Regions from separate parts of the Anabaena sp. AL93 genome, predicted to be linked through region 1. Evidence: predicted binding sites of a transcription regulator. Region 1 holds the regulator's gene; each other region holds the start of a gene.
The links. Region 1 encodes HrcA, which represses chaperone genes, less so after heat shock. Its sites were predicted from a motif close to TTAGCACTCNNGANTCNNGAGTGCTAA; they were not measured.

Region 1 (10,772 bases):
TTGCCTTTTGCCTTGCCATAACGACAATTTTCAACGCCAACCTACTTAAACACAGATGAAGACTGATAGTTTAATTGATGTCATCTTAATGGGAAATTATTTATGGCTGACTACTACGAACGTTTAGGAATTTCACCAGGAGCAACCAGCGCCCAAATTAAAGCGGCTTATCATGCCAAATTACGTGAATTCCCCGCGCATACTTATCCAGAAGAGTTTAAGGCAATTCGAGGAGCTTACGAGGCACTTCGCAAAGGAGAGACAAGTCAATCGGAGGAGTTCTTGAAATTGCGTCCCCTAGAAGCAGAATTGAATCCAGAGATATTAAAACAGTTGCGAGAAAAAGCCCTGGCGCAACTAGAAGTTAGCTTAGATGATCTAATTCGTGCCACATTTTAAATAATTCATATAACAGGGAACAGGGAACAGGGAACAGGGAACAGGGAACAGGGAACAGGTAGGAAGAGAGATTTTTACCAATGACCAATTACCAATTACCAATGACCAATGACCAATGACCAATTACCAATTACCAATGACCAATTACCAATTACCAATTACCAATGACCAATTACCAATGACCAATTACCAATTACCAATTACCAATTACCAATTACCAATTACCAATTACCAATTACCAATGACAACTGACAAAGAAGCTTTATTTGCCAATTTTCTAGATTATTTACAATCAGAACAACTACCCCCTGAATATTTAGGTGAACCACCATCATCTGCTCATGCCTTTGATCCTTATCAAATGGTGTCCGAGTGGACTGCTCTCCGCCATGAAGTTAAGCAACAGGGTAAATTATTGCATTCTACCCAAGATGCTCTGGTACAAGCATTGGCGGTAATTCGGACAGAGCAAGAACAGATGCCAATACGTTTGGAAGAAATTCAAAAACAGGCATCGGGAAAATTTGAACAGCAGCAGGAGAAACTCCTCAAAGATTTGCTGGGTATTGTGGATGCTTTAGATCAGGCTTGTACTTACTGGCAAGAAGAACTAGAAGCATTATCTACTACCTCAAACTCAAAACCACTAATACAAAAAGGCTTTTGGGAAAAGTTATTAGATTGGATTAATGGTAATTATACTCAACCTAGTGAGCCGGAAAAATTACCAATGTCAGAATCATTAACGGAAATTTTCACCAGCAATCAACAGGGAGTGGAGTTAATTAGGCGATCGCTTTTAGAAATACTCAAACAACGCCGTATTGTTCCTATTGTCGCCCAGGGTAAACCTTTTGACTCCCAGACAATGTATGCTGTAGGACGTAAATCAAGGGCAGATGTCGCAGAAAATACGGTGATTCAGGAAGTAATCCGGGGTTATTTATGGGGCGATAGAGTCTTAAGAGAAGCACAGGTGATTGTAGCAACACAAAAATAGAGGAGTACCCGGTTAAGCGATCGCCTTTAGGGGATAGATTGTTGATGCGATCGCCTAACTCCCCTGCCACCCTGCCTCTCTTCTCCCCCTGCTTGCCTTCACCCGTCATTTTCGGGTTGACAGACTACTAGTACAAAACGGCGTAAATAAACCAACCATTCTAAATCCTCCAAAAGCCTATGCTGTCTTCATTTTGACTTTTGACTTTTGACTTTTGACTTCCGCCTTGCGGTACTAGATTCCTGCACCATCAAAGAATTCTTGAATCTGTTTATCTCTGATATTACAAAAATTGTGTTCTTTTGGTAATTCATCTTCTGGAAGGAATTTACCAACTAAAACCGGAGTTTTTGCGGGAGTTTGCAAAGCTTGAATTTGTTCTTCTAATGCTTCAATGCGGTCAACTAAGGTGCGAATTACTTGGGCTTCTGAATCTGGTAAATTGCTGTGTTCTAATGGTGCAACCCGGACTCCAGAACGATAAATAATCCGTCCAGGGACACCGACAACGGTACAACTAGATGGTACGTCTCTCAATACCACTGAACCGGCACCAATGCGGACATTATCACCAATTTCAATATTTCCTAAAACCTTTGCACCTGCACCAACCACGACATTTTCCCCTAATGTGGGGTGACGTTTACCGCTTTCTTTACCTGTTCCCCCCAAGGTAACACCTTGATAAATCAGCGCGTAGTTGCCGATAATTGCTGTTTCCCCAATTACTACTCCCATTCCGTGATCAATAAATACGCCTTTACCAATTGTAGCCCCTGGATGAATTTCTACACCTGTTAAAAACCGGGCAATGTGAGAAATCAAGCGGGGGAAAAAGGGAAGACCAAGACGACGCAACCAGTGTGCAAAGCGGTGAAACACTAGGGCTTGCAAACCTGGATAACAAAACAAAACCTCCAACCAATTCCGGGCTGCGGGGTCACGTTCAAAGATGATGCGAAAATCGGCACGGAGTCTAGAGAACATTGAGATAGTACCCTTGATAGCACAACAAGCTACTCTCCCATATTATCGTGACTTGGTAATTAAGTAGGTTGGCGTTGAAAATTGTCGTTATGGCAAGGCAAAAGGCAAGAGGCAAGAGGCAAGAGTGAAGAGGGTTTGGGCGATTTTACGTTTCTTTATACAGTTTGGTTTTATTGTGTTCACCTACTTAGGGTTTGCTGAATAAGTTTTCTATTAGACTTCCCCGGTAAAGATTGTAGAGACGTTCCATGGAACGTCTCTACAAGGGTTTCAAACGACGCACATTTAATTTTCGGAGATGTCTATTGAAGGGAGGCGACAGCAGATCCCCCTAAATCCCCCTTGGAAAGGGGGACTTTGAGGAATTTAGCCCCCTTTTGTAAGGGGGGTTGGGGGGATCTCGATTAACTCTGATACTTTTCAAACATCCTCTCAAAAACCTTGCACCTATTTTGAGACACCATTAGCCAAAACCTGGCACTTTTTTGTGGTAAAAATCCGCGAAACCCTTTGTTATTAGATGGTTTTAGGTTTATATGGCTAACGCCACGCTACGCTATCAGCAAGCCCTAATTAGGGCTTGCTGATTGGTCATAAAATCCTTATTTTCATAAGAATTACGCAAAATATCGCTCAACCCAACCTATGTTTTCTTAACTGAACTGTATTGCTATTCATTCTGTCTATCCTTTAATCGGTGGATATCCTGATTCTGACATTTAATGCAGTTGCCAGAATACTCCGCCTTTAAGTGTTCCTGGTTCGCTGCTATAACTGCTAACTGTCAGGGATTTTAAATTATCAAAAAGTGGCTTACCTAACACTTCTGCAAGTTTAAGCAAAGGTAGTTGACGTTTGAGAATATCTTGACTATTTTCCCAGTCTAAATAAATATACCCTTGGTTGGGTTGGGGAATTGTCGCAATACTGTTTTGAAATTGGGGATTTTCTAGGAGAGATTTTTGCTTTTGACTCAAAACAGTTTTCAGGGTTTTTAAGTCGGAACTGAAAATTTCATAATTATCTAAGGTTGTATGCACTCCTTTAACTTTCGTGTCAACATTAATAGATGTGTTATTTTTACTTGTGGCTGTAATTTTTGTCCAAGCTGATATTTTTTGTTGATCTAAAGTTAGGGAACTAACATTAAAGCCACTTCTACTGGCAATATTATTTAAATGTGTGATTCCTGCTGCTAACCCTGGGGTTTTTTCGCTGACAAATAACCAATTAAGGGTTGTATTTTCCGAATTGGGTAATAAAGCTAAAGCGTATTCTCCCGTTACCCAATTGAAAATATCTGCGCTAAAGTTTAAATTCCAATGGTCTTGGATTGTTGCTAGGGGCTGTAGTAATCGAGCCGTACCATCTTTACTAGAACCGTAAATGCTTGCTGTCAGTTGCTTCCACAGTTTTGCTACATCGCTATTATCTAATTTACTCAAATTTGTGCCGGCGATCGCTAAAGCTGTTGATTCTGGAATATACTGTAATGCTCCCACAGGTTGAGATAGTGGTAAATATGAAGGTAAAATCTGGGAATTTGTGAAAAATGTACTTTCTGTGAGCAACCCTTGGGAGTTGAGAACGAAAGATAGAATTTGGCTATTATAAGTTGATTCTGCTAATTCTAACCCTTGCCATTTACCAACTTCCGGTAAATTTAAGAAAGTTATAGCTACAGCATTTTTAGAGATTTTTTGAGTAGCTTTTTGATATTCTAGAGAACTAATTAAGTTTAAATCTGGAGCTTGTAAATTATTAATTGCTTCCTTGATCACTTGAGGATGATTAGCCAGTAAAACAAAATTATTAACAACTGCACCAGCTAAATTATTTTGGATATTGGATATTGGATTTTGGATATTTACGCCTGATGAATATTCGGTATTATCATAAATAACCTTGACACCTTTGTAACGTTCAATTCCTAAATTAGTCCCACTAAAAGCCCGTTTAGAAAATAACAACTCCAAAAAATCACGGCTTTTCCCTGGTTTTGCAGTGGCAAGTGCCATTAAATACCCAGTCTGTAGTCCGTTCTCTGGATCACGGTCTATATCTATGGTAGTTACAGCTAGGGTAATTTCATCACCCAACCAGGGTTTAATATCATCTTGATAATCTATATTACTTTTTGCCAGTAGACGATTTTTGAGTTGAGAAAATTCTCCTTTTGGTGCTATTTTCTGTAACCCGTCGGGATTGATCAATAATGAAACCATTGCTGGTGAGGACTTGGAGACAAATATAGCCGCAGCGGGTTGAGAGTTGCGAACTACAAGACTAACTGGACTTTTTTCCGAAAACCAGGAGAATTTAGCTAAACAAACTAGTATAAGCGTAATTATGCCAGCTATAAGGAAACCAAGTTTAATATTTTTTGTTAAGTGTTGACTGTTCACATTCTTTATATTTTCTAGCTTTTCTGCAAACATGAATAGTATAGGATTTTTTAGAAAAACTGCATGACAAATACATCATTTGATCAACCCTTTTCCGAAATTACTGTTGAGGAACTAGCCAAACGGCTTGAAAATCATGAAGAACCCCTTCAGTTAATAGATGTGCGTGAACCCCAGGAAATTGCCATATCACGGCTAGATGGTTTTGTCAATCTTCCTTTAAGTGAATATGAGCAATGGAATCAACAAGTCCCTGTTCGCTTTGATGTCCACGCAGAAACTCTGGTTCTCTGTCATCATGGTATGCGTTCCGCTCAGATGTGCCAGTGGTTAGTTACTCAAGGATTCACAAATGTTAAAAATATTACGGGTGGCATTTCCGCTTATTCGATTTTAGTTGATCCTTCTGTGCCGCAATATTAGGGAACAGTAGGGGCGCAGGCCCTGCGCCCAGAATTCAGAAGGAATCAACAAGATATTTCATCATCGTATCCCTTCTCCGTAGGGGCGCAGGGCCTGCGCCCAGAATTCAGAAGGAATCAACAAGATATTTCCACCCCTACCCTCTACTGGCGCGGTCAAAATTTTGATCAATAGAAAATAATATTTTGTGACTAAAACCACAACTTAGGTTGATAGACTATGAGATAATACTGAAACAGAGAGAAATTCATCTTCTTTTTGGATTTCAGCTATGTAGTAATAACAAATGCAGCAAATAAATGCTGAAAGTAAATTTTGTGTTCAATTAATACAATATAAGTATATAATTTGCTATCTTACTTTAATTAATAATTAATTCTTTTTTCCATTTTTGCGGTAAAAACCACATTTTTTTCCAATTTTGATTAAGATTTGCCTTCAGTAAAAAAATCACTTATGCAAGTTCATCTGACTAATCGGCAACAGAATATACTTTATGCAACTGTACGTCATTATATTACCACAGCAGAGCCTGTTGGCTCTAAAGCTTTAATTGAAGGATTTGATTTAGGTGTTAGCTCGGCTACGATTCGCAGTGTGATGGGTGTTTTGGAAAAATCAGGGTTACTTTATCAACCACATACTTCTGCGGGTAGAATTCCTTCTGATTCTGGTTATCGTATTTACGTTGATCAATTAATTAAACCATCAGAAACTTTAGCAAAAGAGGTAGAAACCGTATTACAAAAACATCTGCATTGGGAAGATTGCAGTTTGGAGGCCTTATTACAAGGCGCTGCCCAAATTTTAGCAACATTGAGCGGCTGTATTACTTTAATTACTATGCCGCAACCCACAACCGCAAAGTTACGACATTTGCAACTGGTGCAAATTGAATCAGAGCGAATTATGTTAATTGTGGTGACAGATAGTTATGAAACCCATTCTAAGGTGATGGATTTATTTTTACATAATCCAGAAAGTAAACCAGAAGCGGAGGTAATTGATCATCAATTGCAGATTGTCTCTAACTTTTTGAATACTCATTTAAGAGGACAGAGTTTATTAGAAATAGGCTATCTTGATTGGAGTAAATTGGATCAGGAGTTTAGAGTTTATGGTGAATTATTAAAAAGTTCTTTGGTAGAATTGACTCATCGCGCTCTAGCACCAACAACTACACAAATTATGGTGCGGGGGATTGGAGAGGTTTTACGACAACCTGAGTTTTCTCAGGTACAGCAGGTACAGACAATTATGCAATTATTGGAAGAGGAACAAGACCAACTTTGGCATTTAATTTGTGAAGAAGCAGAAATGCACGATATGAATAAGTCTAAGGTAACAGTGCGAATTGGCACAGAAAATCCTCTTGAACCTATTCGGACTTGTACTTTGATTTCTGCTATTTATCGGCGGGGTTCTGTGCCAGTAGGAAGTGTGGGAGTTTTGGGTCCAACTAGGTTAGACTATGAGAGTGCGATCGCTGTAGTTGCAGCAGCAGCAGATTATCTCTCGGAAGCTTTTAGTTAATTTCCATAAATTCATGTTGAGAAAAATCACTTTTGGTCTATTATGGCTAGGATTTGTTTCCTATGCCTTTTTCTTTGCTCCTCCCGAACAACCTGATACTTTTGAGTTAATCAAAAATCTCTCTACAGGCAATTGGCAAGGCATTAATCCTCTGATTATATCTTTATTTAATATCATGGGGATTTGGCCTTTTATATATAGTGCAGTCGTCTTTTTTGATGGTAGAGGTCAAAAAATCCCAGCTTGGCCTTTCGCTAGTGGTGCTTTTGCATTAGGTGCTTTTGCACTTTTACCCTATTTGGCTTTAAGACAACCCAATCAAAAGTTTATTGGTGAAAAAAATTTATTTCTGAAAATCCTAGATTCTCGCATTTTAGGAATTTTATTAACTATAGGAACGGCGGTTTTATTCGCATCTGGTTTACAAGGCGATTGGGGTGATTTTGTCCAACAGTGGCAAAGTAGCCGATTTATTCATGTGATGAGTTTAGATTTTGTGATGTTGAGTCTATTGTTTCCCACATTACTAGGAGATGATATGGCGCGACGAGGTGGGAAAGATAATCAATTATTTTGGTTATTTGTAATGCCTTTATTTGGAGCTTTGATTTATTTGTGTGTCCGTCCACCTGTAGAGATAGAAAATAAAATAGGAGTTGAGAAGCCTATAATCATCTAACTCCTAAACAATAAAATCAAAAAGGTGAGTATCCAGTTGTGAACATTTTATAACCCGATGTAATACAAATTAAGGAGAGAAAAAATTGCCATAAACTGGTAGGACTAAGAATTGCACGACTACTAATAAATACCGCCATAATACCCACAGAAATAGCAATCCATCCCAGATTTTTCATACTTTCTGAGAAAAAAACTAGCATCAATACACCTAATGTTAGTGCTAACACTGAAATATCAGCGGCAATTCCTCGCCACCAGTAAGGATAGACATTGGTTGTAAAAAATATATTTTTCCCAACTAAGTAAATACCTAAAATCAGCAAACCAAAGCCGGCAATTCTCATTAAAAAGCGCATAATTACCCTGATTACACTCAAAACGGTTAGGACATGGACTTTTGTAAAATCACGAAAACCCTAGATTTGTAGGGGTAAAGCAAGAGCTTCATTGGTGTCAACTTAAGCTACAGGTGGCTTATTTGTTGGCTTCCACACCCACCCTGAAATGATAGCGTAGCGTGGCGTTAGCCATATTTCAGGGCTAATACTGCTCGGTCAAGCTTGAAAATTCATTATATGGTAGGTTGAGTTGTTCGCGTCAGCGTTGCGGAGCAATGGAACGAAACCCAACATTATCAAGGATTTTGTTGGGTTTCGCTATCACTCAACCCAACCTTGTATCTTAGAGGTATGTTAGAGGAAGTGGTAGCGACCCAATTAGGTTCTAAAACTAGGGATGACAAAAAAATATTTCCATCTGACAAACAATTAATAAATAACCATCCTGTACATCCTCAAATCCTGGACATCCTGATTCAGACAAAAAATATTTCCATCTAACAAACAATTGATAAATAACCATCCTGTACATCCTCAAATCCTGGACATCCTGATTCAGACAAAAAATATTTCCATCTAACAAACAATTGATAAATAACCATCCTGTACATCCTCAAATCCTGGACATCCTGATTCAGACAAAAAATATTTCCATCTGACAATTACCTATATATTGTCTGTCTACATAATCTGTTGTCTTTCCTTTCTTTTTGCCCCCTGTTTCATCTATTACTAAAATAAATGACTCTCCTGCCAGTCCCTTTAATAATAAATCAAGTCTATATCTATTAATTTATGTCTTTTTGTTCGCTCAACTCTTTGATATTCTAAATCTTTAAAGTGATCTGCAATTGTGATTTTTGGTGGTAACTTCATTTCCAGATTTTGTCTCTTTATTTTCTTTGAGGATACCACTTCAACCTATTTTATTGATTCTTATAGAAACAAATTTACCATGAAATTTTCTCTGTATTTAAATATTAACTTGATATTAAACTATTAATACTGCCCTTTTTCTCTATTTACATAAGTTACATTTTGTCAAAAAAAATTAGATGCGTTTCCCCTGGGGTAACAGGGAACAGAAAAAACTCATGTTTAAAAAATTTGTTAATACCTGTTCTATTTGATAGGATGCTCCTTTCTTTATCCGAGTGATAAAATCAATTTTATGGTCAATTAATTACTGCCAAAATGCAAAATGATAAAAGCCTCTATCCAGCATTAGTAAGGTATTCTCTTTCACTACCTTCAGTAAATCTTGCTCCCAATGAGTATCTGCTTGTTTAGGATTTGTCCAAAACCAAATTTCTATAGTCTACTGGCGATTCCTACGGAGCGCTTCGCTATCGCCTCATTTTCTAGTTGGGGGCGATTCTTCTTCAGGCGATCGCTAATGATGCCCCAGCCTTGTCAAACTCAGGCACTCATAAAAAGTTTTGATAACATTCCTTATGACGCATGGCAACAACAGCACCCATATAAAGAATGGCACGAACGTGGGCGCGACCACCATTAATCATTCGTTTACCTTTATGCTGACCACTATCATGATTAATTGGTGCAACACCAACTAAACGAGAGATTTGCTTGGCAGTTAATTGACCTAATTCTGGTAAGTCAGAAACTAGAGTGGCATCGGTTTTGGCTAACTTACCTGTAGCTTTAGCAAAGTCTCTTCCCTGACGAGGATTGATTAATGCTACTGGTAAAAGAGCCGCTTGCAATTGAATTATTAATTCTGTTTCTAGTCCTCCTGTTGCTTCCAGTACGATTAGGTTTAAATCGTCAGATTGAAGTTGCTTAACTAGATTAGCTATTTCTGTTTCAGTATTAGCAAATTGAAAGGTTGGGTTGTGGAACGTAAACGTATCCCTGCGGGACACTGCGTGAACGCGGAGCAATAGCATGAAACCCAAGATTATCAAGGATTTTGTTGGGTTTTGCGATTCCTACGGAGCGCTTTGCTATCGCTCAAACCAGCCTACATTTCCTTGACCGACAAGTATTGGATTGGGTCGCAGTAGATATTCAAGATACTTTAAAAAAAGCTCATGATAATTACTGCGTTGAATAAATACAGATTTTTACTTTGTACTGAATTTTCTATGAATCCATCTATGATAAAATTATTTAATAATTGACAACTAACAACTGATAATTAATCAAATGAATGATTTTTGGAATACGATTTTAGACTTTGCGGAAACTACTACTACTAGAGTAGGAAAACAATTAATGCAGGATTTTGGCAAAGTTCAAGCTTCACAAAAATCTGATGGTAGCTTAGTCACAAAATCTGATAAATGGGCAGATCAAGAAATTCGAGATGCGATTGTTTCTACCTTTTCCGGTTACGGCATTTTGAGCGAAGAAAGTGATAGTGAAGAGCTGCTGCAAGCAGGTCAAACTTTTCCGAATACAGAATGGTGTTGGGTTATTGATCCTTTGGATGGTACAACAAATTTTACCAGAGGAATTCCGATTTGGTCTATTTCCTTGGGCTTACTTTATCGTGGAACTCCCATTTTTGGTTATGTTTACGTACCACCATTAAATCAAGTCTTTCATGGATTTTGGGCGGGTTCATCGGGCTTAACAACGCCAACGGGAGCATTTTTAAATAATCATCCCATTCATACCAGTAAAGATGCTCCTAGCAAAAACCACTTTTTTAACCTTTGTTCTCGCAGTACCGACATTATTCAACCAGGTTTTCCCTGTAAAATTCGGATGTTAGGAGTTGCTAGTTATAATTTTCTTTCAGTCGCCACTGGTGCGGTTTTGGGAGGAATTGAAGCCACACCAAAGGTATGGGATATTGCAGGTGCTTGGGTAATTGTGCAAGCTGCGGGTGGGACGTGGGTATCGCTCAATTCTGAGTCTTTTCCATTATCGCCGGGAATAGATTATAGCGATCGCTCTTTTCCTACGATGGTTGTGAGTAATTCCGATATAGTTCCGATATTTACACCATTTCTAGAAAATGTAAAATTTTAATAACTA
Region 2 (9,430 bases), on a different contig from region 1:
ATATAGTTGCTCCTTTGGCTTCTGGTTCTCTGTTTACCAAAATTTATAAAGGTTTCCAAGAATTTGTCAAAGTTGGTTTAGTAGAAGCGAAAGATGTCCGTTTCAGTGGCGCTCAAGCGGAAGGTTGTTCCCCAATTGCGAAAGCTTTTAAAGAAGGTAGAGACTTCATTCAACCAGTTAAACCGAATACAATTGCTAAATCAATTGCTATTGGCAACCCGGCTGATGGGGTATATGCTGTAGAAATAGCTCAAAAAACCAACGGTAATATTGAATCAGTTAATGATGCGGAAATTATCGAAGGTATCAAACTCTTAGCAGAAACCGAAGGCATTTTTACGGAAACCGCAGGGGGTACAACCGTTGCAGTTCTGAAAAAACTAGTAGAAGCTGGCAAAATTGATCCAGATGAAACTACAGTAGTTTATATTACTGGCAATGGTTTGAAAACCCAGGAAGCAATTCAAGGTTATATTGGCGAACCTTTAACTATTGATGCTAAACTAGATAGTTTTGAACGGGCTTTAGAAAGATCCCGCACACTTGACCGTTTAGAATGGCAAGAAGTTACAGTCTAATCCTTTCACTACCAATTAATTGTAGGGGTAAAGCAAGAGCTTCATTGGTGTCAACTTAACGTAAAACCTGTAGCCCGCCTGGGAATGATAGCGTAGCGTGGCGTTAGCCATATTCCCAGTCTAATAGCAGAAGTTGTCTTTTGATGACTAAATAACCCGGAAATTTTTGAGTAAACTTTAGTTTACTTTCGCTATTAGCCCGGAAATTCATTTCTGGGTGGGTGTGGAAGCCAACAAATAAGACATCTGTAGCTTAAGTTGACACCATTAAGCTTTTGCTTTACCCCTACCAAGCAAATCACTCACTAACAATTAACGTTTAAACAATGGCTGTAAAAGTTTTAATTCCCACTGCTTTGCAAAAATTTACAAACGAACAAGCTACTTTAGAATGTACTGCTAGTAATATTTCTGCATTATTAAATTCCTTAGAAGTAAGCTGTCCTGGAATCAAAGCACGTTTGTGTGATGATGAAGGCAATCTCAGACGGTTTTTGAATTTCTATGTCAATAGTGAAGATATCCGCTTTTTAGAAGGGGCAGAAACAGTCCTCAAAGATGGAGATGAAGTGAGTATTGTTCCCGCTGTTGCAGGTGGTTGAAATATCGCTGGAGGGTATGGGATTTTAAAAGTCCCAAATTACCCATTACCCATTTTATCCAACATACTTCGTGAAAAGTTACTATTTAAACGATTTTATCCCAATGATAGGCCAAGCTGCACAGAATCATGAAACTTATTAATTCATCCGTCTTTATCTGCGCTAATCTGCGTTAATCTGCGGTTAATTACTCTTAAAATCTTATTTTATATCTAAATAGCTGTAGCTATGCTCTGGTATGTCAAAATAAAAATAACTGACTACCCAAAATGAGCAATGGCAGAAGAAACTAATCAAAATCAAGCGGGAGATGTAGCTTCTAATCCTGCTGCAACCGCCCCAGAAAAGCCCCCAGCAGAGACTAAAGCTGCCAAAAAGGAAAAGCCCCCAGCGTTGGAAGATAAGCCTTTTGAAGAGTTTATGCAGCAACATTACCTACCAGCGTTACAAGAGGCAATTACTAAAGAAGGTGTGCCAGATGTGAAGCTGGCTTTTGCCAAGCAGAAGTATTCTATTATTGGTTTTAATTCAGCAGAAGAATGTTGGCAAGTTATCGGTTCTTGGCAAGGGGGACAGCGCCAGTTTAACGTATATTTCCCTGAAGCCAATATTCAAGGTAAAAAGGGATTTTCCTGTAATGAAGGTAAAAAACCAAGTACCTTGGAATCGTTTTTAATTGATGAGCGTAAAATTACCCTAGATTTATTGGTATCTCGGTTAGTGTATCGCTTAAATGGACAAAAGTGGCTAGGTAGAAATTAGCTTAAAAAAACCCACCCTTACTAAGTTTAGGGGTGGGTTATTCGGTTATTTATATATGGATTTGGGAAAGTGGCAAATTAGAACATACCCATGCCGCCCATGCCACCCATACCACCCATGCCACCCATACCGCCCATACCGCCCATACCGCCCATACCGCCCATACCACCCATGCCACCATCAGGGGACCCAGCGGATTGTTTTTCAGGCTTTTCAGCAATAATGGCTTCGGTGGTTAGTACCATACTGGCAATAGAAGAAGCATTTTGTAAAGCGGAACGAACCACTTTTGCGGGATCAATAATACCAGCAGCAATTAAGTCTTCAAATTCGCCTGTAGCTGCGTTATAACCGATATTCAAATCAGTTTCCCGAACTCTGGCAACAATGACAGAACCTTCTGCCCCAGCGTTCTCTGAGATTTGCCGCAGGGGAGCTTCTAAAGCTTTTTTAACAATATCAGCACCAATTCTTTCTTCGGGGGTGAGGCTGTTTTTAATTGCTTCTATCTTGGTAGATAGATAAATTAAGGTTGCACCACCACCAGGAACAATACCTTCTTCTACTGCGGCTTTGGTAGCGTTGAGTGCGTCTTCAATCCGCAAGGTTTTGTCCTTGAGTTCGGTTTCTGTAGCGGCACCGACTTTAATCACGGCAATCCCACCGGCTAACTTAGCAATGCGTTCTTGCAGTTTTTCGGTATCATAGTCGGAATCAGTTGCGGCTAACTGTTTACGAATTTGCTCAATCCGAATTTGGATTTCTGGTTTAGCAGCATTACCAGCCACAATGGTGGTATTTTCCTTGTCAATGTGGATTTTCTCCGCAGTTCCCAACATTTCCAAAGTGGCAGTATCTAAGCTTAAGCCAATGTCTTCAGAAATCATTTGTCCATCGGTGAGAATGGCAATGTCTTCTAACATAGCTTTGCGACGTTCGCCAAAACCAGGAGCTTTAATCGCAGCGATCGCTAATACACCACGCGCTTTATTCACAACCAAAGTTGCTAAAGCATCACCATCTACATCTTCGGCAATAATCAATAAAGGTTGACCGGAACGGGCAACTTTTTCCAAAATGGGGACTAAATCTTGAATGCTGCTGATTTTTTTATCAGTAATCAGGATGCGGGCGTTTTCAAACTCTACTGTCATCCGTTCGTTGTTGGTGATGAAGTAGGGAGAAATATAACCTCTATCAACCTGCATTCCTTCTACCACTTCTAGTTCAGTAGTAAAGGATTTAGATTCTTCAACGGTAATAACACCGTCTTTGGTCACTTTCTCCATCGCCAGTGCTATCATTTGTCCAACTTCCGCATCATTACCAGCGGAAACTGTGGCAACTTGGGAAATGGCACTTCCTTCTACAGGTTTAGCGATATTGGCAATTTCCTTTACCAGCGCCTCAACGGTTTTATCAATACCCCGTTTTAAACTGATGGGATTTGTCCCCGCAGCTACATTCTTCAAACCTTCCTTAATCAAGGCTTGTGCTAGAACTGTGGCAGTGGTAGTCCCATCCCCAGCTATATCCTTAGTTTTTGATGCTACTTCCTGAATTAGTCTAGCGCCAGTATTTTCTAGAGGATCTTCTAGTTCAATTTCTTTAGCAACAGTGATACCATCGTTAACAATTTGGGGAATACCAAATTTTTTCTCTAATAGGACGTTACGACCTTTTGGACCTAAAGTGATTTTCACCGCATCTGCCAGGGCGTTAATACCCTTTTCTAAAGCACGCCGTGATTCTTCATTAAATGCAATAATCTTAGTCATGTTTTATTTTTCTATTGCTTCCATTAGACAATTTAGCACTCACTGACCAAGAGTGCTAATCCCTTTCCCCAATTTAGATTAACAATCAAAATCCCAAAATTGATTAATATTAACAGTTGATAAGTAGGTGAACACAATAAAACCAAACTGTGTAAAGAAATGTAAAATCGCCCAAACCCTCTTCACTCTTGCCTCTTGCCTTTTGCCTTTTGCCTTGCCATAACGACAATTTTCAACACCAACCTACTTACTTATGTTTGACCATAAAACTAATGATTATATTGGGAGCAGATGAACTTAGCAAACTCCCTTAAATCCCTTGGCATTGCTGACCCTAGCGGCTCCGGCTGGTTAGCTGTAGTATTTACGTTTCTATTAGCTTTAGTTGTCACCTGGCGTTTAATTCCCACAATTCGCAAATTTGCCTTAGAGGTAGGTTGGGCAGATCAACCCAACGCCCGACGATTGAATCAAGAACCTTTACCTAATGCGGGAGGTTTGGCAATCTACGCGGGTGTCATTGCGGCTTTGGTCTTAGCTAGTCTCTTGCGGCCAATTGAACTGCAAGGGGTTTTAGCTCAGGTCTTAACGATTCTCCTCGGTGGTTCAATTTTAGTTTTAGTGGGCTTTATCGATGACCAGTTTGGTTTACCTCCATCTGTGCGTTTATGGGCGCAGGTAACAACAGCACTTCTGTTGGTTGGTAATGGCATTAGCATCAAAGTTGCCTTTGGTACACCCATTGATTCCCTCTTGTCTATGGCGTTAACGGTGCTGTGGGTGGTGGGGATCACTAATGCTGTTAACCTCATGGATGGGATGGATGGTTTGGCTGGTGGCATCAGCTTTATCACTGCTATCAGTTTGTTAGGCGTGTCTGCCCAGTTTGATAATCGCGCTGCTGCTACTTTGGTTTTAGCGGCTTTGGGAGGGGCGGCACTGGGCTTTTTACGCCATAATTTTCACCCCTCACACATCATTATGGGTGATGCTGGTGCATACTTTTTTGGCTATGTGTTAGCAGCAACCAGCATTTTAGGCAAACTCCAATTAAATACAATCTATGCCCTAATCCCGACGGTTTTATTTCTGCTGTTGCCAGTTATCGACACTACTCAAGTGTTTGTTCGCCGGCTCATGGCAGGCAAAAACCCTCTGAGTACACCAGGTAAAGACCACATCCATCATCGCTTGTTGGCTTGGGGACTATCCCAACGCAATGCAGCTTTTATCTTATGGTCAATTACTTTAGGTTGTAATTTACTGGCTATGAAAGTCCAGGGTATGAGTTTATCTGTGATGCTGGCTACTGCTGTCGGTATTATTTTGCTGTTAGGCTTTACCCTTGGACAAAGAATAATCCGTGAATAGGGAGTTGGGGGAGTTAGGGAGAAAAATATTCTTTTGCAACTGACAACTAACAACTGACAACTGACCACTAACAACTGACAACTGACCACTGACCACTGACCACTGACAAATTACATCACCATACCGCCATCAACATTAAATACTTGTCCTGTGATATAAGCTGCGGCGGGATCTGCTGCTAAAAAGCGCACCATGCCAGCAATTTCTTCTGGTTTACCAAAACGCCCCAGGGGGATATATTGCAGGATACCATCGGCTTTGATATCGCTGGTCATGTCAGTGGTAATAAAACCAGGAGCAACGGCATTGACGGTAATGCCACGAGAAGAGAGTTCTTTAGCTACTGTTTTGGTAAAGCCAATTACTCCGGCTTTGGCTGCGCTGTAGTTGGCTTGTCCAGGGTTGCCCATTTGTCCCGCGACGGAAGCGATGTTAATAATCCGCCCGGAACGTTGTTTGAGCATAATTTTACTGATAGCCTTTGTACATAAAAATACTCCAGTTAAGTTAAGGTCTATGACTGCTTGCCATTCTGCTAATTTCATTCTTAATAGCAGGGTGTCACGGGTAATACCTGCATTGTTGACTAAGATATCCACGCGCTGGAATTTTTCTAAGGTGGTTTTAATGAGTGTATCTACTTGATTTTCTTGGGAAACATCTGCTTGGAGGGCGATCGCTTCTCCTCCTGCTGCTGTAATTTCTGCGACTACTTCCTCTGCTGCTGTGCTGGAACTAGCGTAGTTAACTACTACTTTTGCACCTTGAGATGCTAATTGGATAGCGATCGCTCTACCAATTCCCCGTGATGCACCTGTGACAATTGCAACCTGATCTTTTAATAAACTCATCTATTTTTCCTCAATTTTGTGGAGATACCGCGCTAATTATCTTATAATTTTAAGTTAGACGGAGGTGAAAAATTTATTGATGCAGTTAGTTAGTCAAGAATACATCGAAATTGCTGCTGATGTCCGAAGTGGAAAACCCCGAATTGCTGGTACTCGTATTGCGGTGGAGGATATAGCAGTTCTACATTTAAAACTAGGGTATTCTCTAGTAGAAATTGCTGGTAAATATGACTTGTCTCTGGCATCTGTTTATGCAGCAATGGCTTATTATTTTGATCATCGAGATGAAATTGATGCAAGGACTGTGCAAGAGGATGAATTGGTTGAGGTACTGAAACAAAATTATCCTTCACGTCTTCAAGAAAAACTCAAACAGTTGAGAAATGAGTGAAAAAATTCGCTTTCATTTAGATGAAAATGCTGATCCTGCGATCGCTCTTGGGTTGCGTCGTTATGGAATTGATGTGACAACAACTAATAATGTGGGATTACGCACTCAATCTGATGAAGTCCAATTAGGGTTTATTCAGAAAACGCAACGAGTGCTGTTTACCCAAGATACAGATTTTTTGATTATTGCGAGTCGCCAGCTTGATATTTACCTCTTTATTTGCAACCAAGCAAATACTTCCTCAACTGTGATGATTAAATTCACACCTTCTAAAACTGGTAATCTATCTGTTCCAGTTAACAAATCTGGTAAAGTATTAGGCTGATAAACTAAAATCGAACGCTCACTTGGATCAAGCAACCAACCAAGTTTAGTACCATGTTTAATACAATGTAAAATATTACCAGTTACCTTAGTCTGACTTTGGCTAGGTGAAAGGATTTCAATTACCCAAAGAGGTGCAAAATTAATCCCACTGCTAATAATATCACCGCTTTCATCTAATGGTATTTGATCAGTAGCAATCACCAGAACATCGGGAACTACAGAACGATTTCCACAGCTACAACGCATTTCTGGAAAAGCTTCATAGTCACTTGTTGCTGTGTCAATAACTGCTATTAATTTTTTTTGTAATAAACTGTGTTTACCGCCACCCATTGGTTTTTGAATTACTTCTGAATTAATATATTCCCAAGCTGGTGATTCATCAATAAAACCCAGCTTTAAAAATTCTTCTATGGGAATGATTTTTGCAACTGTTGTTGTCATTTATTTAACCCCATAATTTAATTTTAATTTTAATTTTATCACTACTCTCAATAAAAACATTCACAAGAACAAGATCCCCGACTTCTCTAAGAAGTCGGGGATCTGAATCTTAACTGTTATGATTAATAGATTCAGCTTTAGCAACTACAGGATTAGGAAGAGGTGGAGGTGTAGGGATTTTCGATTCTAGATGGGTTTTGCTATTAGTTTGATTCAAAAGAATCATAGACAATAAACCATCTGCTAAACCATTATTACTACCATTATTACCACCAACAATGATATCAGGAATAATGCGAACACTGCGATCGCCCACAATTTGCATTAGCTGCATCGCTGTGTAACCTTGCAAACCCAATGCTTGTACCCCTGTCCGATAGGTTTCTGCTTTCGCGTTACCTGTCGCCCGGATACCTTCAGCTTCCGCTATGGCTTTGAGTTTAGTGGCTTCAGCTTCACCTGTTGCTTGCTGAATTTGTGCGTTAGCTTGCAACTCGGCAATTGTGACACCTTGTTCCGATTTTACCAACTCTTGCTGAATATCTGCGATCGCTGTTTCCCGGACTAACATTTGTCGTTGGGTTTCTGCCATTTGCTGAACTTCGTAAGTTTTGCGTTGTTCCTCAGCAATTTTCCGGTCTGTCAGCGTGTGCATTAATTCATTCGGTGGCGTAATCAAACCAATCAACGAATCCACTGCTTGCACATCATAAGCACGTAAGGCAGATTTAACGTATTCAGAGGCTTCAACTTGACGCTCACTTCTGGCAATCAAGAAATCCAGGATAGTATATTCTTGAGCCGAGTTGCGGAAATAATTCCCCACAATGGGACGCAAAACCTGATCAATGACATTTTGCATCGAACCCAAGCGGGAAATCACTTTCGGAGCATCTGACGCACCAATGTGAATAATTTGGAATATCTCCAAATCAAAGCTAAAACCATCAAATGACAGAAGTTTCAGCGCCGTTAAATTCGTATCATACCCATGCTGACCGCTAATTCTATCAGTAAAGTTTAAGACAATGTTTGTTGTCGGCACTAGCTCAACTTTCATCACTTTAGTATTGAGCGGGTGCTTCCCAGGATATAAAGGCTCAACCCAAACACCCTTATGTCCTTGATTGACCAAATTTCCGTGAGTGAAAGATGCCCCGCTCACATCTTCCTGTTCTTCACCAACAAAAGAAATCACCACACCCACATAGCCGATAGGGATTTGAGTCATCGGTACTTGTTCAATACTTACCAACCAAGGATTGAGATTCCACGAACCCGATAATAACACCTGTTCTTGTAAACCCCGTTGTCCTCCAGCGTCAATAAATTTTTGACCATTTTGAAAATTATTATGTCCGGTAATAGCACGCCCAGCAATTTCACCTGCGGCAATTGGTGAACCATCCAAAGTAGTCACAATACCAACTTTTTCCGCTGCTATTTCATAGATTTGTAACTGTTCTGGACGCATACCCTCTTTACTGGCATTTGCTGCTGTAATCACTTTAAACAGCGCTGTATTGATGCGGTAAGTACCTGCGGTGATAAAAGCAATTTGCCGTCCTTTCTCCCCACCTTTGGTTAAGAATTTCCGAGCATCTTGAAAATTATCACATTCGACAATTTTGCCCAAAATCCGTTCTGGAGGGTTAGAAGCCCCATCAGCGGCGACAATCAGAGCGATTTGACCTTGGGGGACAACAATTACCGACTCTTTTTTCACTGCATATTGCCAAGGCCAATAACCCCAGTGCCAACCAGGGGCGAGGGTATCTGCTTGCAAACCCGCTTCACCATTGAGGGCAATTAATCTACCAGGAGGTAATCCTTTACCTGACAGGGTGAACTTTTTCACCACAATTCCCACTTCCCGTTCACCGATAACCACCAGTCCACCAAAGAAGAAACAACCGCCAATAATAATCACGGGAATAATGATTAAAGGCTCAATTCCCATTGATTGATAGGGGATTGGACGAGTTACTGATTGAGTAACTACAGGTTGATTTTGAGTAGAGGGAATAGAAACAGAAGTTAATTCTTTGGCTGTCAGTGTTTTTATGGGAGTGGCATTAACAGCATTAACACCACCTGCTAAGGCTAAGGCTGCAATTGCAGATGTAGCCAAGCTGACAAACTTATTTTGCTTACTTTTATCAAGAAAAAATGGAAAGCTTTTCATATATCTGCCTCTTTGGGCAATTAATCATCTAAGGTATCACTTCATCAGGAGGGAATGATTTTTCTTAAACTTAATGTAATTTTTTAACCCAATGTTAGCACCATAGCGGTAAAATCTGCTACTAGTCGCTTACTTTGTAGC
Region 3 (10,772 bases), on a different contig from region 1:
GTCTTGAATATAGGGATTGCCGGCTTTACCAATTTTATAAATTTTGCCGTCTTTAATGCCAATATCTGCTTTGACAATTCCCCACCAATCGAGAATTAAAGCATTAGTAATAACTAAATCTACTGCACCATCATGATTAGAAATTGGGGATTGTCCCATCCCATCTCTAATGACTTTTCCCCCACCAAATTTCACTTCGTCACCGTAGGTTGTAAAGTCTCTTTCTACTTCTATAAATAGTTCTGTGTCGGCTAATCTAATTCTGTCTCCTACTGTTGGTCCGAAGGTATCGGCGTAGGCTTGGCGGTTCATTTTGTAGGGCATATTTTTATCCTTTTTTTATCACGCTTTAGACGCAGAGGGAAAGAGAGAATTTTAGAGGTTTCCGTCAATTTTGTTGTTGAAGCCGTAAATTTGGCCTGTACCAACGAGAGGAACTAGAGTAACTTCTTTTTCGTCTCCTGGTTCAAATCTGACGGCTGTGCCGGCGGGAATATCTAATCGCATTCCTCGTGTTTTTTCTCTATGGAAGTTTAACGCGTTATTGACTTCGTAAAAGTGAAAGTGTGATCCTATTTGAATTGGTCTGTCTCCTGTATTTGCCACTATTATTTTGGTAGTTGGACGACCTGCATTCAGTTCTATTTCACCTATGGGGGTAATAATTTCTCCAGGGATCATAATTTTTTCCTACTTTAAAGGTTTTCTAAAAACTCTACAAACGGTCTGAAAGCTTGAGGGCATAGTTCGGCTATATCTTGATATCTTGCACTTTCTAATATTCTGCGTGCATCCACAGAACCTTTATATTTTTTACCACATTCTCGAAAAATTTTTTCTACAATATCTTTCGGGGGAATATTGTGATTTTGTTCCTCAACTGGTTTTGTCCATGTTACAGAAAGAGAGTTCACGCCCAGTACAGTTATTAATTGGGATTCAGCAGCTAAAATTAAGGATTCTAAATCATGTTTAAAGCAAAAAACTCGAAAACGCTCTTTTAAGCGATTATCATTAATTCCTTTAGACTCTAATACCTGATTGAACGTATTTGAAATCCCATTTTCTAGTTCTTCAATTGTTTCATGTTCAAAGCCTTTATTTTTGGGATATAGGTCTGGCATAATTACCACAATTGAATCTGGCTGATTGCAGATAATATTGACTGCTTTAGTTGGTGTCTTTGTTAATAAATCTTTCTTAGCATCTCCTCCTTTATCATTATCATTTCCCTTAACTGCAAAAAATTTGATACTAATACCTTGCTGTAATTTCTGGTCAATTAAAGGTGCTAATAGTGCCTCCATTGCATATTTATCAGATGTCCCCTCTACATAAATTTCAACTCTCATGGAAGTCTCTCTAATTCATCGCTACGGTGTAATTGTTCTAATTCATCTGCACCAAAATCATCAAGCATATCAATTAATACCGGAGAATTTCCAGGTTTAATAAATTTTGCTTCCCCTTTTTCTTTTCTGAGTACGGCAATTTGCGAAATAGCAAATTGTGTGAGAAAATAAGACGAATGCGTTGCTAATAAAATTTGAGTGCGTTCAGAGGCTTTTTCAAATAAAGCAGCCAAAACAGGTAATGTCCGAGGATGAACACCTTGATCCGGTTCATCAATACATATTAAAGATGGTGGATTTGGGTGTACACATAAACAAATCCAGCAAATCAAACGCAAAATTCCATCTGATAAATCAGCAAGACTTAACTCATCATCAACACCTGATTCTCGCCAAAAAGCGATCACTTCTCCTGGTCCACCACGTGCTTTTACTGTTAAACCTTTAAAACCAGGAATTACAGAACGTAAATGTTGTTGTAATTCATCAAATGCTGGACGATGTTCAGTCATTAAGGAAAAAAGAACTGAACTTAAATTACCTGCATTTTCATGTAAAATCGGTTCTTGTTCAATGGGAACTGATTGACGAATTTTCTGACTTGCTATATTGAAGGAACTATAAAATCTCCAATCACGAATATATTCACGTAAGTTATATAATGCTTCCAGTGATGGATTTGTCATTGCATTTAGCGTTAGTTGATTAGAACGCTTTAAAGCAATATCCTGTGTTAATTTATCTGATGTTAATGTTGTAAATCCTGTTTCTCCAGGTTCTCTAATTACACCTTTATTACCTTGAATATCCATATATATGTATGGACTACTGTATCTATCACTAAAAGGTTGAGATGATTCTACTCTTTCGTAGGAAACTTGAGTTCGACCAACCGGACCCATAAGTTCTCCTAGATATCTAATACCAGTTGGAAGACCTGTATCAATTTCAATGTCCCATTGGAACTTAGCTAGTCCTGGAATATGAAAAATCTGCTGACCAATAGAACCAGAAATAATTTCTGGAGGGATATCTTGATAAAGACTATCTCGCAAAAATTTGAGAAATTCAAACAAACTTGATTTACCAGCACCATTAGCACCAACAATAATTTCTAGTGGTTGTAACTGTGCTTCAAAATTTCTAAAAGGACGATAACCTTGAATATTAACTGATTTTAATCTCATATTGTTTTTCCTAGATTTGTACCTTCTCCTATTTTAATCTTTTCTAACGAATCGGATTATGTACAGTTACCAACTTTGTACCATCAGGAAATGTGGCTTCTACTTGAACATCATGAATCATTTCTGGTACACCTTCCATGACATCATCACGAGTTAATAAAGTCGTGCCATAACTCATTAAATCTGCCACAGTTTGACCATCTCTTGCACCTTCCAAAATAGCAGCAGAAATAAAAGCGACTGCTTCAGGATAATTCAATTTTAAACCTCTATTTTTCCTTCTCTCCGCTACTAAAGCAGCAGTAAAAATTAATAATTTATCTTTTTCTTGGGGTGTAAGCTGCATTGTTCTCTCCTCTGCGTTCTCTGCGTCTCTGTGGTTCGTTTAAATTTGCCAGACTCTAGGAATACAATTACCACGATTTAGACAAGATACTCGTAACATTTGCCAAATATTTGTAAACCAACTCCTGACTTCAGATGTAGAATTACCACGATATCGGCACAAAAATCCATGTTGTAAGCGAGTTACCCCAGCATCAGAGTTTTGAATAATTAAAGAACGTGCTTGGTTGATGATTTCTGGAGATAGAGGAAAACCAACACAAATAAAACTACCAACAACGGGATGTTCTCTTAAACCATGAGGACTGTGAAATACTTTTTCGTTACCGGGAACGATTTGTCTATCAATCCATAAGGGAATATCATTTTGCCAGATTTCCGTGTGCGATCGCATCTCTCCCTCTAAAAACTTTTCGCCCCTAGCACTTCTACCAAATCTCGTAATTTCCCAGCCTAAATAACTCGCACCTGGAGCTAATTCTACCCGCAAATCTTGGCGGTAAATTGCTCCATTAAATAAAATTGTTTCTTGGGGCAAATATTCTAAACAAGCATGAGCATCAACTTGGATATTTACGGTTTGTCTTGCTTGTAAGCCATTACTGCGATATATTTTACCAGCAGCGGCTGTAGTAATCAAGGCGTTTGTATAGGGTTGGAGGTGAATATGAGAGGATAGGCGATCGCCCCCCACAATGCCCCCAGCAGTGTGTAAAATCACACTATGGCAAATTCCTTGTCCTTCCGGGTAAAAGGGGCGTTGTACCTTTAATGGGGCTTGATGGTGGTTATAAATTAACTGAGTGGAATCTCGGCGATGACCGTAAACTAAGTTAAGTTGACCATGCCAACCCTGTATTGTCTGAGAGTTATCAATCATTTATAGGGTAGAGTAAAAATCAAGCGCCTGATTTATTCGGTTTAACATATTATTCAATATTTATGACAATATTTTGGTTAGCATTAGCTGGAATTGTAGGATGGTTTGTCAGTTTACTAGCAGGTGGTGGAAGTGCATTAATCCTTATGCCCATTGTAGGTATATTTCTAGGGGCTGTAGCTATTGCTCCCGTAATTACTATTAGTGGGCTATTTGGAAACAGTGAAAGAGTATTTGTGTATTGGCAAAAAATTAATTGGGATGTTGTTAAATGGGAGTTACCCGGAGCAATTTTTGGCGGAATTTTGGGAGCTTTTACACTGACAAAACTTAAATTAGATTGGTTAAGTATTTTAGTTGCTATATTTCTGATTTTTTCGGCTGCTAGTTACTTTTTTAAAAATGAAGAAAAATCTTTCACAGTCAAAGCTTGGTATTTTCTTCCAGCAGGTTTTGTTTATGCTTTTTTATCAGGTTTGATAGGGAGTATGGGGCCTGTATTAGCTCCTCTTTATATTAACTATGGCTTACAAAAAGAAGAATTACTAGCAACTCAGGCAACAAATCGAGTGATTGTTCACATCGTTAAAATCTTTGTCTATGGTTTTCTTGGCGCGTTCAAACTGCCATATATTGGTTATGGAATTGTCCTGGGTTTAGCTGCTATACCTGGTAACTGGTTAGGACATTTAGTTCTCCAAAAAATCACTGAAAAACAATTCCGGCGACTGGTTATCTCCTTTGTTCTGTTCAGTGGAATGCTAATTTTATGGCAGCAACGAGAACTATTAGTTTTTTGGTAAAACCACTTTCAATTTAATTTTGCAACTTGATTTGATTAAACTAATTTTTTAGTTCTATAATTTATTGTAGATGCCTAACTTAGTATCAATATGGCGGTATGCACTCGAATGAGATACAGTCAGTAAATCGAAAACCCTGTAGGGGCGCAGGGACTGCGCCCTCGATTGTATTTCATCCAACCAATAACTGCTATAGCAAGTGTTAAGCCTACATCTTAATTTGTGAGGTTTTAAATATGGTTGCTTCTCCCCAAATCTACATCACTCCAGAAGAATATTTAGAATTAGAAGAAAACAGCCCCGTCAAGCATGAATATATTGATGGATATATTTACGCAATGGCTGGCGCATTAGATGCTCATGTTACCATTGCTGGAAACTTGTTTGCACTACTGCGTAATCATGTGCGTGGTTCTGGTTGTCGAGTATATATTTCTGATATGAAAGCCAGAATTGAATCTTTAAATAGATTTTTTTATCCTGATATTATGGTAACTTGCGATAACCGTGATCAAGAAACACTAGGATATAAAAGATTTCCTTGTTTAATAATCGAAGTTTTATCTGATTCTACCGAAAGATTTGATCGAGGTGACAAATTCGCTGATTATCAAACTATAGAAACTTTACAAGAATATATTTTAATTAATACGAAAAAACCGAGAGTTGAATGTTTCCGCCGCAATGAAGATGGATTTTGGGTATTACAGTTTTATGTGGGACAAGAAACTTCATTTCAATTACACAGCATTAACTTTGCAGGAACAATGAGGCAACTTTATGAAGATGTAGATTTTCCGCCTCCAGCGTAATTTTCCCCAATCCAAAATCAGAAATTTTGGACTTTAGACCTTAGATAAATCATCCAAAATCCAAAATCCAAAATCTAAAATTGTTTAAGCCATTTGATTTTCAATCGCCCAACGTGCTAATTCAGTACGGTTGTGGAGATTGGTTTTGCCCAACATATTGGACACATGGCTTTCAACAGTTCGCTGACTGACATTTAATTCTTCAGCGATTTCGCGGTTTGCTAAACCCCTAGCGACAAACTGGACTACTTTCAGTTCCGTTGGGGTTAACTGGACATCGAAAGGAACTTGGATGCGAGAACCGCTGTCCCCACCCTTGGTTTGATGTTCTTTCCAACGCACAGTTTGCTTGAGTGAGGATTCTACTTGTGCTACGAGTTCTTCAGGTTCAAAGGGCTTGATCATATATACGTCAGCACCTTTATTTAACCCCTTAACTCGGTCTGCACTTTGACCTTTAGCTGAGAGGAAAAGAACGGGAATCCAACTAGTTCGTTCAGTCTTGCGGACTTCTTCGACAAAAGTGTATCCGTCCATTTCCGGCATCATCACGTCACAGATGATCATATCTGGAACTTCGGTTTGTAGAAGATCCAGAGCTTCTCTGCCATTTGCAGCCGTGATGACTTCGTAGCCCCGAAACTCTAAGTAATCCTTCACCAGCAAGATGAGGTTAGGGTCATCATCAATAAGTAGAAGTCGTTTGTGGTCTTTCATGCTGGGTTCTTTCATAACAGTGGCACTTCTTGCGCTTCGATCCATTAAGGTATTGATATAGTTATCCCGTATGTTGGATGACTTCGGATGTTGTCTTTTTTCCCACTTAACTTACTTTAACTCCCCGAAGTCTTAAAAGTGTTAGTTACTTTCAACAGACTTGCAAGTGAATGGAAAAAGTCTAGTAAGGATACGTATAGCAGTAGTCTTTATAATGCGCTATTATAGATCCATTTGAAAGTTGCAGGCTGAAAACCCTGATAAAATTATTGTCATTGTGAATAATCACAAGTCAGTATTTTTCAAGATGACCCTAGCTCAAAACTCGCCCGCGCTTTCATTGGTATACTGCTGCTTTACTTATCCTTCGGATGTGAAGCCTCTATTTAGAGGTTCAAAATCAACCGGGGAATCTTTTGGACAAGTATGGGTTAAAAATATAGATTTCTTCACCATACTCGTTGCCAATCTACTGGTCTTGGATGACCTACTCTAATGACTTCTGGATTTAATTGGCGATACCAGACCCCATCTAGGTAAACTACTATTATCGTTCTAGAACAACAAACACGCAAGTTTTTGACTTGGGCTGTGAAGATGCCTATGGAATAACTATGTGTTAACTGATGGGTTGATCGCTCTCCCAGTCCTTGTTAACAACATTACCAAGTTCTAGACTAGCCGATTTATAACAGAATTGAGCATTTATCTGTTTTGGGTAATGGGTAATTGGTAATTGGTAATGTTCCCTGTTCCCTGTTCCCTGTTCCCTGTTCCCTGTTCCCTGTTCCCTGTTCCCTGTTCCCTGTTCCCTGTTCCCTGTTCCCTAGTAGTTTTAGGGATGAAAAAACTGTTTGTGGATCATTGTGATGTTACTCATTGAGTAGATCCCTGATTACAGTTCTATAACAATTTCCCAAGTTTGCAAATAAAGTTGTCCATATCAAAATATTCATTACTTACGCAACAAACCCTGACAACTAAAATAATTGGATATTTGCACTTAAGTATCGCCACCCTAATCTTAGTTCGGAAACCCGTACACAAGCCATGATTGCTATTGGGTCATAGATAAAGCTAGATTAGCACTCATGAGTCGAGAGTGCTAATTTAGCAAGAAATTTTGTATGGCAGCTGTATCTCTAAGCGTTTCCACCGTTAAGCCCCTGGGCGATCGCGTTTTCATCAAAGTGAGCGCCCCCCAAGAAAAAACCGCAGGCGGTTTGTATTTGCCCGATAATGCCCAGGAAAAACCCCAAGTAGGCGAAATCGCCGCTGTTGGTCCTGGCAAGCGCAATGACGACGGTACTCGTCAAACAATGGATATTAATGTTGGCGATAAAGTGTTGTACTCCAAGTACGCTGGCACTGATATCAAGCTGGGTACAGATGAATATGTACTCCTTTCTGAAAAAGACATTTTAGCGATCGTTAACTAATTGGGACTGGGTGATGGGTAAGGAGTTTTCCTAATTACCTGCTCACCATTCACCAATTCTTCGCAAAATTTAATTAATTTACCACCGGGATTTAGACTTATTATGGCAAAGCGCATTATTTACAACGAAAACGCCCGTCGCGCTCTAGAGCGTGGTATTGATATTCTCGCTGAAGCTGTAGCTGTTACCCTTGGTCCAAAGGGTCGTAACGTGGTTCTAGAGAAGAAATTCGGCGCACCACAAATCGTGAATGATGGTGTCACCATCGCTAAAGAAATTGAATTAGAAGACCACATCGAAAATACTGGTGTAGCTCTAATTCGTCAAGCTGCTTCTAAAACCAATGACGCTGCTGGTGATGGTACAACCACAGCTACCGTTTTGGCTCACGCTATCGTTAAAGAAGGCTTGCGGAACGTTGCGGCTGGTGCTAATGCAATTTTATTGAAGCGCGGTATTGATAAAGCATCTGCGTTTTTAGTCGAAAAAATTGCTGAACACGCTCGCCCTGTAGAAGATTCTAAGGCGATCGCTCAAGTTGCGGCAATTTCTGCTGGTAACGACGAAGAAGTCGGTAGCATGATTGCTCAAGCTATGGACAAGGTGGGTAAAGAAGGCGTAATTTCCCTAGAAGAAGGGAAGTCTATGACCACCGAATTGGAAATCACCGAAGGTATGCGCTTTGATAAGGGTTATATTTCCCCTTACTTCGCTACCGATGCAGAACGGATGGAAACCGTTTTTGATGAGCCTTATATCTTGTTAACTGACAAGAAAATTGCTTTGGTACAAGATTTAGTTCCTGTACTCGAACAAGTAGCTCGTTCCGGTCGTCCTTTGGTAATTATTGCTGAAGACATTGAAAAAGAAGCTTTGGCGACTTTGGTAGTTAACCGTTTACGCGGTGTCCTTAACGTGGCTGCTGTGAAAGCTCCTGGTTTTGGCGATCGCCGTAAAGCTATGCTAGAAGATATCGCTGTCTTAACTGGTGGTCAACTTGTCACCGAAGACGCTGGATTGAAACTAGATACAACCAAACTAGAAAGCTTAGGTAAAGCTCGTCGCATCACCATTACCAAAGACAGCACCACAATTGTTGCTGAAGGTAATGAAGCTGCTGTGAAGGCTCGTTGCGAACAAATCCGTCGTCAGATGGATGAAACCGAATCTTCCTACGACAAAGAAAAACTGCAAGAACGTTTGGCTAAATTGTCCGGTGGTGTCGCTGTAGTTAAAGTTGGTGCAGCTACCGAAACCGAAATGAAGGACAAGAAGCTGCGCTTGGAAGATGCTATCAACGCTACCAAGGCTGCTGTAGAAGAAGGTATTGTTCCCGGTGGTGGTACAACCTTGGCTCACCTCGCTCCTCAATTGGAAGTTTGGGCGCACAGCCACCTCAAAGATGAAGAGTTGACAGGTGCTTTAATCGTCGTTCGTGCTTTACCTGCTCCTCTGAAGAGAATTGCAGAAAACGCTGGTCAAAACGGTGCCGTAATTGCGGAAAGAGTGAAAGAGAAGGATTTCAACATTGGTTTCAATGCTTCTACCAACGAATTCGTTGATATGTTGGAAGCTGGTATTGTTGACCCCGCTAAGGTAACTCGTTCTGCTTTGCAAAACGCTGCTTCTATCGCTGGTATGGTGTTGACAACTGAATGTATCATTGTTGACAAGCCCGAACCTAAAGATGGCGCTCCTGCTGCTGGCGCTGGTATGGGTGGAGATTACGATTACTAAAATCTTTTAGTAGTTTTCCTAGTTTGAATAATGGCCGCTTCCGTAAGGGGGCGGCTGTTTTTTTGTCTCACGCAGAGGCGCAGAGGCACGGAGAGAATATTGAGTTTTAATTCAACTTATAGATAAAATTTCATCAAGTTTACTTTTTAAGTCCGGGGATACCATTAATGGATTGTAAACTTCTCCCTGATAAGGTTGCCAAACATAACTAGAACCAAATGCTTGGAAAATTGGTAATGTTTCTACTTCCTGCTCAATTGTTTTGGCTAAAACTAATCCTGGAATAGATAAATTAGGCAAATCTTCAATCAGTTCACTATAGGTTCTAAATTCATCAACTTCTACACCAACTAAAGCATAACGAAACGGAGGAGAAGACAGTAGATTTCTATAGAGTGTTAGACCTAAATTTGTCATTGAGAAAGCACTTTCGGTGTTGTTTATTCCTACTTTACTAAGATGATTTAGGTAAACCCGACACCACCAATTTTTTTCACTATCTTGAAAAGTGTCTGCACAATATGGCCATGGGTTAGAGAACATACATGGTTTCGCCGTAAAATATTGAGCAAATTCCTTAGCACTGCTTTCATCAGAGCCACACTCTGCTGATAAACTAAATATCCATGCCATACCTACCTCCTATTTAGTTCTAATCAATTCTTTCCCAATAATCTTGGGTGTTTGCCAAGGCTAATTCGTACCTTTCTAGTAACATTGTAATTCTTGGCGAAATGCTAACGTGGGTTGGGCTATCCTGAACAGCTTGTAAATCTCCAGTGATGTTACTATCATCAATTTGCCATAGGGGATCTTTTCCATATCCACCAAATTTAGCAGGTTTGCGAGGTGCTGGTAAAGCTTCAATGGAAAGGGAAACGGACATTCCCCCTGTATTTACAATGGCAACATCAATAAGCTCACCTTGAAACTCACGCTCTGACTCTGGTAATAAATAGCCTTGCTCATCTAGACTATCTACGGGCATTCGCTTAATATTTATATCAATATCACCCAGTCTAACTCCTAATTGTCTGGCACTTCGACCAATTTTGGGCTTACCATTTTCGTCTGTCATGCCCCGATAGTAGAATTTTACCATTAACTAATATTACTATATTCGGACAGAATGAATATTATTATGTCATTTCAGAGATTTTTCACCATTTTACTGAAAGAATTACCAAAAAACCAGAAAGAAAAAGCTATCAACTATATGAATGATTATATTAAACGTAACCAAAAAGGAGGATATTATGAAGAAAATTGAACAACTATCAACTCTTGATAGAATGATGCAAAACCCCGATTTTAAAGATAAATTTACATCAGGATATCAGGAATTTTTACTATCTGAGTTGTTAATCTCTATTATGGAGAATGATCATATATCCATTGCTCAATTAGCCGAAGAAGTTAATATTTCTCCTGCTGTTATTCAAGATATTTGTTCTGGTCAGCAAAAAGATATGAACATTAGTAATTTTTTACAGATAGTTC

Region 2: the regulator HrcA is predicted to act here: its motif matches at 3,753-3,779, upstream of groL (chaperonin GroEL).
Region 3: the regulator HrcA is predicted to act here: its motif matches at 7,179-7,205, upstream of groES (co-chaperone GroES).

The regions. Positions count from the first base shown of each region.
Region 1 covers NZ_LJOU01000039.1:5,641-16,412, forward strand. The annotation lists gene AN486_RS11920 (DnaJ domain-containing protein) at 103-399, shown strand; gene AN486_RS11925 (nucleotide exchange factor GrpE) at 515-1,399, shown strand; gene cysE (serine O-acetyltransferase) at 1,634-2,386, opposite strand; gene AN486_RS11935 (DUF3352 domain-containing protein) at 3,106-4,824, opposite strand; gene AN486_RS11940 (rhodanese-like domain-containing protein) at 4,855-5,214, shown strand; gene hrcA (heat-inducible transcriptional repressor HrcA) at 5,671-6,747, shown strand; gene AN486_RS11950 (hypothetical protein) at 6,761-7,426, shown strand; gene AN486_RS11955 (hypothetical protein) at 7,443-7,784, opposite strand; partial or broken gene AN486_RS11960 (ISAs1 family transposase) at 8,464-8,642, opposite strand; partial or broken gene AN486_RS11965 (transposase) at 9,194-9,604, opposite strand; gene AN486_RS11970 (inositol monophosphatase family protein) at 9,936-10,766, shown strand.
Region 2 covers NZ_LJOU01000138.1:567-9,996, reverse strand. The annotation lists gene thrC (threonine synthase) at 1-578, shown strand, start outside; gene AN486_RS24575 (MoaD/ThiS family protein) at 905-1,180, shown strand; gene AN486_RS24570 (DUF2996 domain-containing protein) at 1,457-1,942, shown strand; gene groL (chaperonin GroEL) at 2,020-3,720, opposite strand; gene AN486_RS24560 (MraY family glycosyltransferase) at 4,012-5,091, shown strand; gene fabG (3-oxoacyl-[acyl-carrier-protein] reductase) at 5,202-5,942, opposite strand; gene AN486_RS24550 (DUF433 domain-containing protein) at 6,007-6,333, shown strand; gene AN486_RS24545 (DUF5615 family PIN-like protein) at 6,326-6,658, shown strand; gene AN486_RS24540 (Uma2 family endonuclease) at 6,541-7,104, opposite strand; gene AN486_RS24535 (SPFH domain-containing protein) at 7,214-9,289, opposite strand; partial or broken gene AN486_RS24530 (transposase) at 9,373-9,430, opposite strand, start outside.
Region 3 covers NZ_LJOU01000078.1:13,263-24,034, reverse strand. The annotation lists gene ureC (urease subunit alpha) at 1-324, opposite strand, end outside; gene AN486_RS19120 (urease subunit beta) at 376-681, opposite strand; gene AN486_RS19115 (DUF4276 family protein) at 696-1,352, opposite strand; gene AN486_RS19110 (AAA family ATPase) at 1,349-2,539, opposite strand; gene ureA (urease subunit gamma) at 2,583-2,885, opposite strand; gene AN486_RS19100 (urease accessory protein UreD) at 2,925-3,764, opposite strand; gene AN486_RS19095 (sulfite exporter TauE/SafE family protein) at 3,827-4,567, shown strand; gene AN486_RS19090 (Uma2 family endonuclease) at 4,804-5,379, shown strand; gene AN486_RS19085 (response regulator transcription factor) at 5,464-6,141, opposite strand; gene groES (co-chaperone GroES) at 7,224-7,535, shown strand; gene groL (chaperonin GroEL) at 7,638-9,272, shown strand; gene AN486_RS19070 (hypothetical protein) at 9,384-9,905, opposite strand; gene AN486_RS19065 (hypothetical protein) at 9,925-10,374, opposite strand; gene AN486_RS19060 (hypothetical protein) at 10,414-10,542, shown strand; gene AN486_RS19055 (helix-turn-helix transcriptional regulator) at 10,529-10,772, shown strand, end outside.